DNA from 2 places in the Mycobacterium sp. RTGN5 genome. Region 1 is predicted to be linked to the other one. Evidence: predicted binding sites of a transcription regulator. Region 1 holds the regulator's gene; the other holds the start of a gene.
What was found. The regulator HspR, encoded in region 1, represses chaperone genes until heat shock. The targets are predictions, from matches to a motif close to ANNTGAGTNNNNNNNACTCANNT.
Positions count from the first base shown of each region.

Region 2: a site for HspR is predicted at 1,848-1,870, ahead of lon (endopeptidase La). Genes of this name have one in related genera too.

Region 1 is NZ_JAPZLA010000007.1:36,921-40,988, forward strand. It holds gene grpE (nucleotide exchange factor GrpE) at 1-408, shown strand, start outside; gene dnaJ (molecular chaperone DnaJ) at 443-1,627, shown strand; gene SLQ31_RS25805 (heat shock protein transcriptional repressor HspR) at 1,627-2,004, shown strand; gene SLQ31_RS25810 (aldose 1-epimerase) at 2,078-2,980, opposite strand; gene SLQ31_RS25815 (hypothetical protein) at 2,990-3,244, opposite strand; gene SLQ31_RS25820 (FAD-binding oxidoreductase) at 3,315-4,068, opposite strand, start outside.
Region 2 is NZ_JAPZLA010000002.1:667,668-671,735, reverse strand. It holds gene lon (endopeptidase La) at 1-1,836, opposite strand, end outside; gene SLQ31_RS15950 (alpha/beta hydrolase family protein) at 1,978-2,976, opposite strand; gene SLQ31_RS15945 (DUF1810 domain-containing protein) at 3,204-3,623, shown strand; gene SLQ31_RS15940 (alpha-amylase family protein) at 3,662-4,068, opposite strand, start outside.

The DNA.
Region 1 (4,068 bases):
CAGGTGGCCGGTGAACGTGCCAAGGCCACGGTGGTGAACCAGCTGCTCCCAGTGCTCGACGACTTCGACCGCGCCCGCAGCCACGGCGACCTGGAAACCGGTCCGCTGAAATCGGTCGCCGACAAGCTGACGGCCGCCTTGGCCGGACTGGGCCTGACGGCCTTCGGTGCCGAGGGTGACGAGTTCGACCCGTCCCTGCACGAGGCAGTGCAGCACGAGGGCGAGGGCTCCAAGCCGGTCATCGGCACGGTGATGCGGCAGGGCTACAAGCTCGGCGACCTCGTGCTGCGGCACGCGCTCGTCGGGGTGGTCGACACCGTCGACGATGGGTCCGCGGCACAAGCCGGGACGGCCGACACGCCCGTCAACGGCGGGCAGAGCGGCGCACAGAACGCAGAATCGAACTAACACGATGACGAACGGTGAGAGGAGGTGACGCGGCATGGTTCAACGAGAATGGGTTGAGAAGGATTTCTACAAGGTGCTCGGCGTCTCCTCCGACGCCAGCGAGGACGAGATCAAGCGGGTGGCCCGCAAGCTGCTCGCGGAGAATCACCCGGACCGCAACCCGGACAACGCCACAGCCGACGACCGCTACAAGGAGGTCGGCGAGGCCAGGGATGTGCTGACCGATCCGGCCAAGCGCAAGGAATACGACGAAACCCGGCGGATGTTCGCCGGCGGCGGCTTCGGCCGTCGCGGCAACGGCGGCGGCGGTGGGTTCGGCGGATTCAGTAGCTACGGCGCCGACGGCGGCGAGTTCAACCTGAACGATCTGTTCGACACCGCCGGCCAGACCGGCGGCACGAACATCGGCGACCTGTTCGGTGGTCTGTTCGGGCGCGGCGCCCCGCCGCGACCCAGCCGGCCGCGGCGCGGCAAGGACCTGGAGACCGAGACCGATCTCGACTTCCTGGAGGCGACCAAGGGTGTCGCCATGCCGCTGCGCCTGACCAGCCCTGCCCCGTGCACGAATTGCCATGGCAGCGGCGCACGTCCGGGCACCAGCCCGAAGGTGTGTCCGAACTGCAACGGCTCCGGGGTGATCAACCGTAACCAGGGTGCGTTCGGGTTCTCCGAGCCGTGCACCGACTGCCGGGGGAGCGGCTCGATCATCGAGCACCCCTGCGACGAGTGCCACGGCACCGGGGTGACCACCCGGACTCGCACGATCAATGTCCGGATCCCACCGGGCGTCGAGGATGGTCAGCGCATTCGGCTGGCCGGTCAGGGTGAAGCCGGGCTGCGCGGTGCGCCGTCAGGTGACCTGTATGTCACCGTGCACGTGCGGCCGGACAAGGTGTTCGGCCGTGACGGCGACGACCTGACCGTGACGGTTCCGGTGAGTTTCACCGAACTGGCCTTGGGCACAACGCTTTCCGTTCCCACTCTGGAGGGCAAGGTCGGTGTGCGGGTGCCCAAGGGCACCTCCGACGGCCGGATCCTGCGGGTGCGCGGGCGCGGCGTGTCCAAGCGCGACGGCGGCCATGGCGACCTGTTGGTCACCGTCAAGGTCGCGGTGCCACCCAACCTCGAGGGCCAGGCGCTCGAGGCGCTGGAGGCCTATGCAACCGCGGAGCGGGTGAGTGGCTTCGACCCCCGTGCTGGATGGGCGGGTAATCGGTGATGGCTTCGTCAGAAGAGACTCGAACGTTTTTGATTTCGGTGGCCGCCGAGCTGGCCGGTATGCATGCGCAGACGCTGCGCACCTACGACCGGCTCGGTCTGGTCAGCCCCCGGCGCAGTTCCGGTGGCGGACGGCGGTATTCGGAACGTGACGTCGAGCTGCTGCGCGAGGTGCAGCGGCTTTCCCAGGACGAGGGCGTCAACCTGGCCGGCATCAAGCGGATCATCGAACTGACCAATCAGGTCGAGGCGCTGCAGTCGCGGGTCGAGGAGATGATGCGCGAGGTGGAGTTGTTGCGCGCCAACCAGCGTCGTGATCTGGCGGTCGTGCCGAAGAGCACGGCGCTGGTGGTCTGGAAGCCGCGCGCGAGCCGCTAACTCTCTGCGCCGAGATCGACGAAATGGTGCGAATTACTCGCACTTTCGCGCCCGTTTGTCGGTTTGGGCGCAATCAATCCACGCGGATGGTGAATACCGCGGTGGCAGGCTGGCCCTGTGTCGCCGTTCGGTAGGCACCGGTGCGCAGTGAGTTGGCCGGTGCGGTCATCGGCTCGATGGCGACGAGATCGTCGTTGGCGGGGGCGAAGATCTGTGCCGCCGAGAATCCCTGGTCGTAGACCACCTCGATGCGGCGGTCACCGCCGGCGAGGGTGAACACCGCGCCCTGCGGCACTTCGTCGAAGCCGTCGTCAAAGGTCTTGTCGCCCAGCTTCTCCGAGTACGCCGGCCATTCCTGAGTCCCACCGGTCGGGATGCCTCGGTCGTCCAGCGCGAGATGCTGCAGCCGCGGAGTGTGCAGTGTCCACTCCGACCGTGGGACTCCGGCAATGGTGAAATACGGGTGGAATCCGTAGCACAGCGGCACCGCCACCGCAGTCGTCGGCGTCACCGTCGTCTGCACCGTGAGCGCGCGGTCGGCCAGCGTGACATCGAGGGTGAGCACGTGCGGGAACGGGAAGCTGGCCAGCAAGCCCGGGTGGTTGCCGAAGTTCACGTCGGCGGTCAGCCGGTTCTCGGATTGTTCGGTGACCAGCCAGCTCGGGTAGGCCGCGAGCACGCCGTGCATCGGCAATCCGTTCGTGTCGGTGCGCACACCGCCAACCCCGGTCGTCAGCGTCACGGCTCCACCGTCGACGTCATATCCGTTGGCGCTCAGTCGATTAGCCCACGGATACAGGATGGGGATGCCGAACGTCTTGGCGTCCGACAGGTAGGCGCCCAGCCCGCGGCGCTGCCCAAGCAGTTCCACACCGTCGTCGGATAGCGACGTGCAGACCATCCCCGCCGACGGCACATACGTGGCGGTCAGGGGTGAGGACGGATCGCGTAGGACAACGGACGGCAGCGGGGCCATCGTCGGAGTCTATCGGCGCGGTGGGGACAGAACGCCCTCGCGATGGGCCCGTTCCAGATTGGCCATCACGCGGTCCACCACCGTTGCGTAGGCGGCACCGTTGTTCAGGATGTCGTCACGACCTTGATGGCGCAGGTAGGTGTCGAGGCGCCGCTCCAGCGTCCAGTCCCAGTAGGTCCGTCCGGTATAGGGCGAGCAGAGAAACTCCCACGCGATGGCGTCGAGTTCGTGGACGTCGGTCTTGGCCAGACCAGCAGACGTCATCTCTGCGCCCCTCACTGCCACCCCCTCGAGCAATATTGGTCCCAATCGCGACCGATGGGAAGGGGCAAATTCAGATTGGGTCGTGCTGGATGCGCTCGGGCGGTGCGCCTTTGGCGACCAGCGCGTCGTAAGTGGCGCGGACCATGGCGGGGCCGCCGCAGATCAGGATCTGGCGATCGCCCCATGCCCCGTATTTGGTCACCACATCGGGGAGTCGTCCGGTCTGGCGCACATGCAGGCCGCGAGGTGGCTGGACGTCGGGATAGTCGGCCGCCCAGGGCGGGTCACCGGCGTACTCCGACACCGGTGACACCGACAGCCACGGGTTGGAGGCAGCGATCTCCCACAGGGTCCGCAGGTCGTACAGCTCGCAGGGATAGCGGGCGCCGAAGAACAGGTGAACCCTGGGGTTCTCGCCGAACCGGCACAGGTCCATGATCAGCGCGCGCAGCGGCGCCAGCCCGGTGCTGCCCGCCACCATCAGCACGTCCTCGCCGTCGCGGTCCACCTCCATCGCGCCGTGCGGACTGGACAGCCGCCACCGGTCGCCGGGCCGGGTTTCGGCCACCATCGAATTGCTGACCATGCCACCGGACACCGCGCGCACGTGGAACTCGATGAAGCCGTCCGGGTCGGCAGGCATGGCGGGCGAGAGGAACCGCCAGCGTCGCGGCCATTGCGGAGCCTGGACGGTGACGTACTGGCCCGGGTGGTAGGGCATCGGCCGGTCCAGGTGCAGGCGGACGACGGCGATATCGCGCGAGACCCGGTGGTGTTCCACGACGGTGCCGTCCCACCATGCCGGCCCGTCCTCGGCATCGGCC
Region 2 (4,068 bases), on a different contig from region 1:
ACCCTCGGTCGACCCGGCCTCGATGTAGAGCACATCGCCGCCCAGTCCCGTCACGGCCAGGCCAGTCGCCACGCCCGGCACCGCCGTGCGCTCGGCCGACTCCGGCATGAACCGCGGCCGGCCCAGGTACCCGACCAGGTCGGGCTCATCAATGGTGAGGCTGGTCAGCCCGTCCACCAACTTGGTGGTGACCTTGCGCATGGCCTTGGCCAGCAGCCGCTCGAACTGACGGACACCGGGTTCCCGGGTGTAGTCCGCGGCGATCTTGTGCAGTGCCGCGTCGGTCACCGTGACCTCCTCGGGGGTCAGCGCCGCCCGATCCCGCTGCCGTGGCAGCAGGTAGTCGCGGGCGATGTCCACCTTGTCGTCCTCGGTGTAGCCGTCGATGGACACCAGTTCCATGCGGTCCAGCAGCGCGGACGGGATGTTCTCGATCACGTTGGCCGTGGCCAGGAACACCACGTCGGACAGGTCGAGATCCAGGTCGAGGTAGTGGTCGCGGAACGTATGGTTCTGCGCCGGGTCCAGGACCTCCAGCAGGGCGGCCGACGGGTCGCCACGGTAGTCCGAGCCGACCTTATCGATCTCGTCGAGCAGCACGACCGGGTTCATCGAACCGGCCTCGCCGATCGCACGGACGATCCGGCCGGGCAGCGCGCCGACGTAGGTGCGCCGGTGACCGCGGATTTCGGCCTCGTCGCGCACGCCGCCCAGGGCGACGCGAACGAACTTGCGGCCCAGCGCGCGGGCCACGCTCTCACCCAGCGACGTCTTACCGACTCCTGGCGGGCCGGCCAGCACCATCACCGCACCCGACCCGCGTCCACCGACGACCTGCAGGCCGCGTTGGGCACGACGGGAACGCACGGCCAGGTACTCCACGATGCGGTCCTTGACGTCGTCCAGCCCGTGGTGGTCGGCGTCGAGGATTTCCCGGGCCGCCTTCAGATCGGTCGAGTCTTCGGTGCGCGAGTTCCACGGCAGGTCAAGGACGGTGTCCAGCCAGGTGCGGATCCAGCCGCCCTCGGGGCTCTGCTCGCTGGAGCGTTCCAGCTTGCCGACCTCACGCAGCGCCGCCTCGCGGACGTTGTCGGGCAGGTCAGCAGATTCGACGCGAGCACGGTAGTCATCTGAACCGTCGGGCTCGCCTTCGCCGAGCTCCTTACGAATGGCATTGAGCTGTTGGCGCAGCAGGAATTCCTTCTGCGTCTTCTCCATACCGTCGCGGACGTCCTCGGCGATCTTGTCGTTGACCTCGACCTCGGCCAGCAGGTCACCGGTCCAGCCGATGAGCACGCGCAGCCGCTCGGCCACATCCTCGGTCTCCAGCAGCTGACGCTTCTGCACGTCAGTCAGGTACGAGGCGTAGCCGGCGGTGTCGGCCAACGCCGACGGATCGGCGATCTTGTTGACCACGTCGACGATCTGCCAGGCCTCACGGCGCTGCAGCATCGCCAGCAGGAGCTTCTTGTACTCCCCGGCCAGGGTCTTGGTGTCCTCGGCTATTTCGCCCTCGGTCACTTCCTCCACCTCGACCCACAGCGCCGCACCGGGTCCGGTTGTGCCCGACCCGATATGAGCACGGCTTTCACCCCGGACCACCGCGGCGGCGCCGCCTCCCGGAATCCGGCCCACCTGCACGATCGATGCCAAGACGCCGTACGTGGGGTAGCGATCGTCCAGGCGCGGCGCGATGAGCAGCTGGCCGGAGTCGGTCGCCTGAGCTGCGTCGACCGCAGCGCGGGCGGCATCGTCGAGCGTGATCGGAACCACCATTCCGGGCAGCACGATCGGGTCGCTGACAAAAAGCACCGGCACAGATTTGGCTTCAGCCATCAGTCCTCCAAAGTTCAGTCTGATGGGCTCAACCCTGGTGCCTGCCGCTTTGTTCCCCGCGTTTCGGCGGATGGCGACACAAAGCAGCGAGCCTGCCGCCGGGGGGGTGGCGACAGGCTCGCTGTGGTTTGTTGCGTTGGATCAGCCAGCGGACGGGGTGGCCCCCAGAACCCGCTGCATATCCGGGATCATCTGCTGCAGCTGCGATCCCCAGTAGCCCCAGCTGTGCGTGCCGTTCGTCGGGAAGTTGAACACGCCGTTGCGTCCACCAGCCGCGAGGTAGTTGTCCATGAAGGTCTTGTTGGTCCGCAACGTGAAGCCTTCGAGGAACTGCGCGGCCATCAGGTTGCCGCCACCACCGGAGGTGTCCAGATCCGACGGCGTACCGGTGCCGCAGTAGATCCAAACCCGGGTGTTGTTGGCGACCAGCTGGTTGATGTTGACCATCGGGTCGTTGCGGCGCCATGCCGGGTCAGACGACGGACCCCACATGCTCTGCGCGTTGAAACCGCCCGCGTCGTTCATCGCCAGACCGATCAGCATCGGCCACCAGCCCTCGGAGGGGTTCAGGAAGCCCGACAGTGATGCGGCGTAGGTGTACTTCTGCGGGTAGTAGACCGAGTAGGTCAGTGACGCGCTACCGGCCATCGACAGACCGACGACGGCATTGCCGTTGGGGTCGACGCCATAGTTGGCGGCCAGGTAGGCCGGCAGTTCCTGGGTCATGAACGTTTCCCACTTGTAGGTGTAGTTCTGACCATTGCCCTGCGACGGCTGGTACCAGTCGGTGTAGAAGCTCGACTGGCCACCGACCGGCATCACCGTCGACAGGCCCGAGCCGTTCAGCCACTCGAACGCCGGGGTGTTGATGTCCCAGCCGTTGTAGTCGTCCTGGGCGCGCAGACCGTCGAGCAGGTACACCGCGTGCGGGCCACCGCCCTGGAACTGGATTCGGATATTTCGGCCCATTGCGGCCGACGGGACATCAAGGTAGAGAACCGGCAGTCCGGGCTTGGAGAAGGCGGCCGCTGTCGCCGACCCGCCGACAACGCCGATTAGGCCGGGTAGAAAGAGTGCGGCCGCAACGGCTGCCGCCAGGCGGCGCAACCATGTGCCTCGCATCATCTCGACGATCTTCATGACGGAAACCATCACCTTTCATAAGCGTTTCACAAGCGGAGAAGTGCTGTGCGCAGGTAGCTAAACACGCACGGCACTGCCGACTCGGTACGCGCCGCGGTGCGCCAAGTCGCGGTTCGCTAACGATCAGGAGACGTGCCGGACTCGGGATCTAGGTGCACCCCAACAACTTTGAATTAGTCGCCAATAACGGGACGGTCACGCCCCGGCAACGATACGGTGGAGGAATGGATGACCCGTTCGACCTGCAACGCTTCGTCGACGCCCAGGATCGCATGTACGACCGGGCTGTCGCCGAACTGCGAGCCGGCACCAAACACAGCCACTGGATCTGGTTCATTTTCCCGCAACTCGCCGAGCTCGGAAGCAGTTCGACAGCAAGGCTTTACGGCATCAAATCGATGGCCGAGGCGCAGGCCTACCTGGCCCATCCGGTGCTCGGGGCGCGGCTGCGTGAGTGCGCCCAACTGCTGGCCGCCATCGAAGGCGCCTCGATCAAAGAGATCTTCCCCTGGCCGGACAACCTGAAGGTGTGTTCGTCGATGACGCTGTTCGCCAAGGCCACCACCGACAATGCCGATTTCCTGGTGGTATTGGACAAGTTCTACGACGGCGAGCAAGACCCGCTGACCGTGGAACTGCTCTAGGTGGGACACAGCACCAGCTAAGTGGGACACAGCACCAGCTAAGTGGGCCGAAGCACCAGCCAGCCCTGCGGCGGTACCACCACGTCGCTGACGATCTCCTCCGGCGGCGCCGCCGTGCCACCCACCAGCTGCGCTTGTCCGCCGATGAGCGAGGCGACCGGCAGGCGCATCGGCGAATCGGCGATGTTGAGTGCGACGATCAGCGCGTCGTCACCGTTGCGGGTCTCGTAAGCATAGGTGCGGTTGTCCAGTTGCAGCGCAGTGGTTTTCGCTTCCTGCAACCACGGGTTTCGCCGGCGCAACCCGATCAGATACTGGTGCAGGTTCAGGGTTTCGCGTCCGGCGGCGTCCGGCTGCGGCGGCGGCGGGCCGAACTCGGGCCGGACCGCGTCGTCGCCGCCGGCCCGCTCCTCTTTGACACCGTGGGATCCGAGCTCGTCGCCGG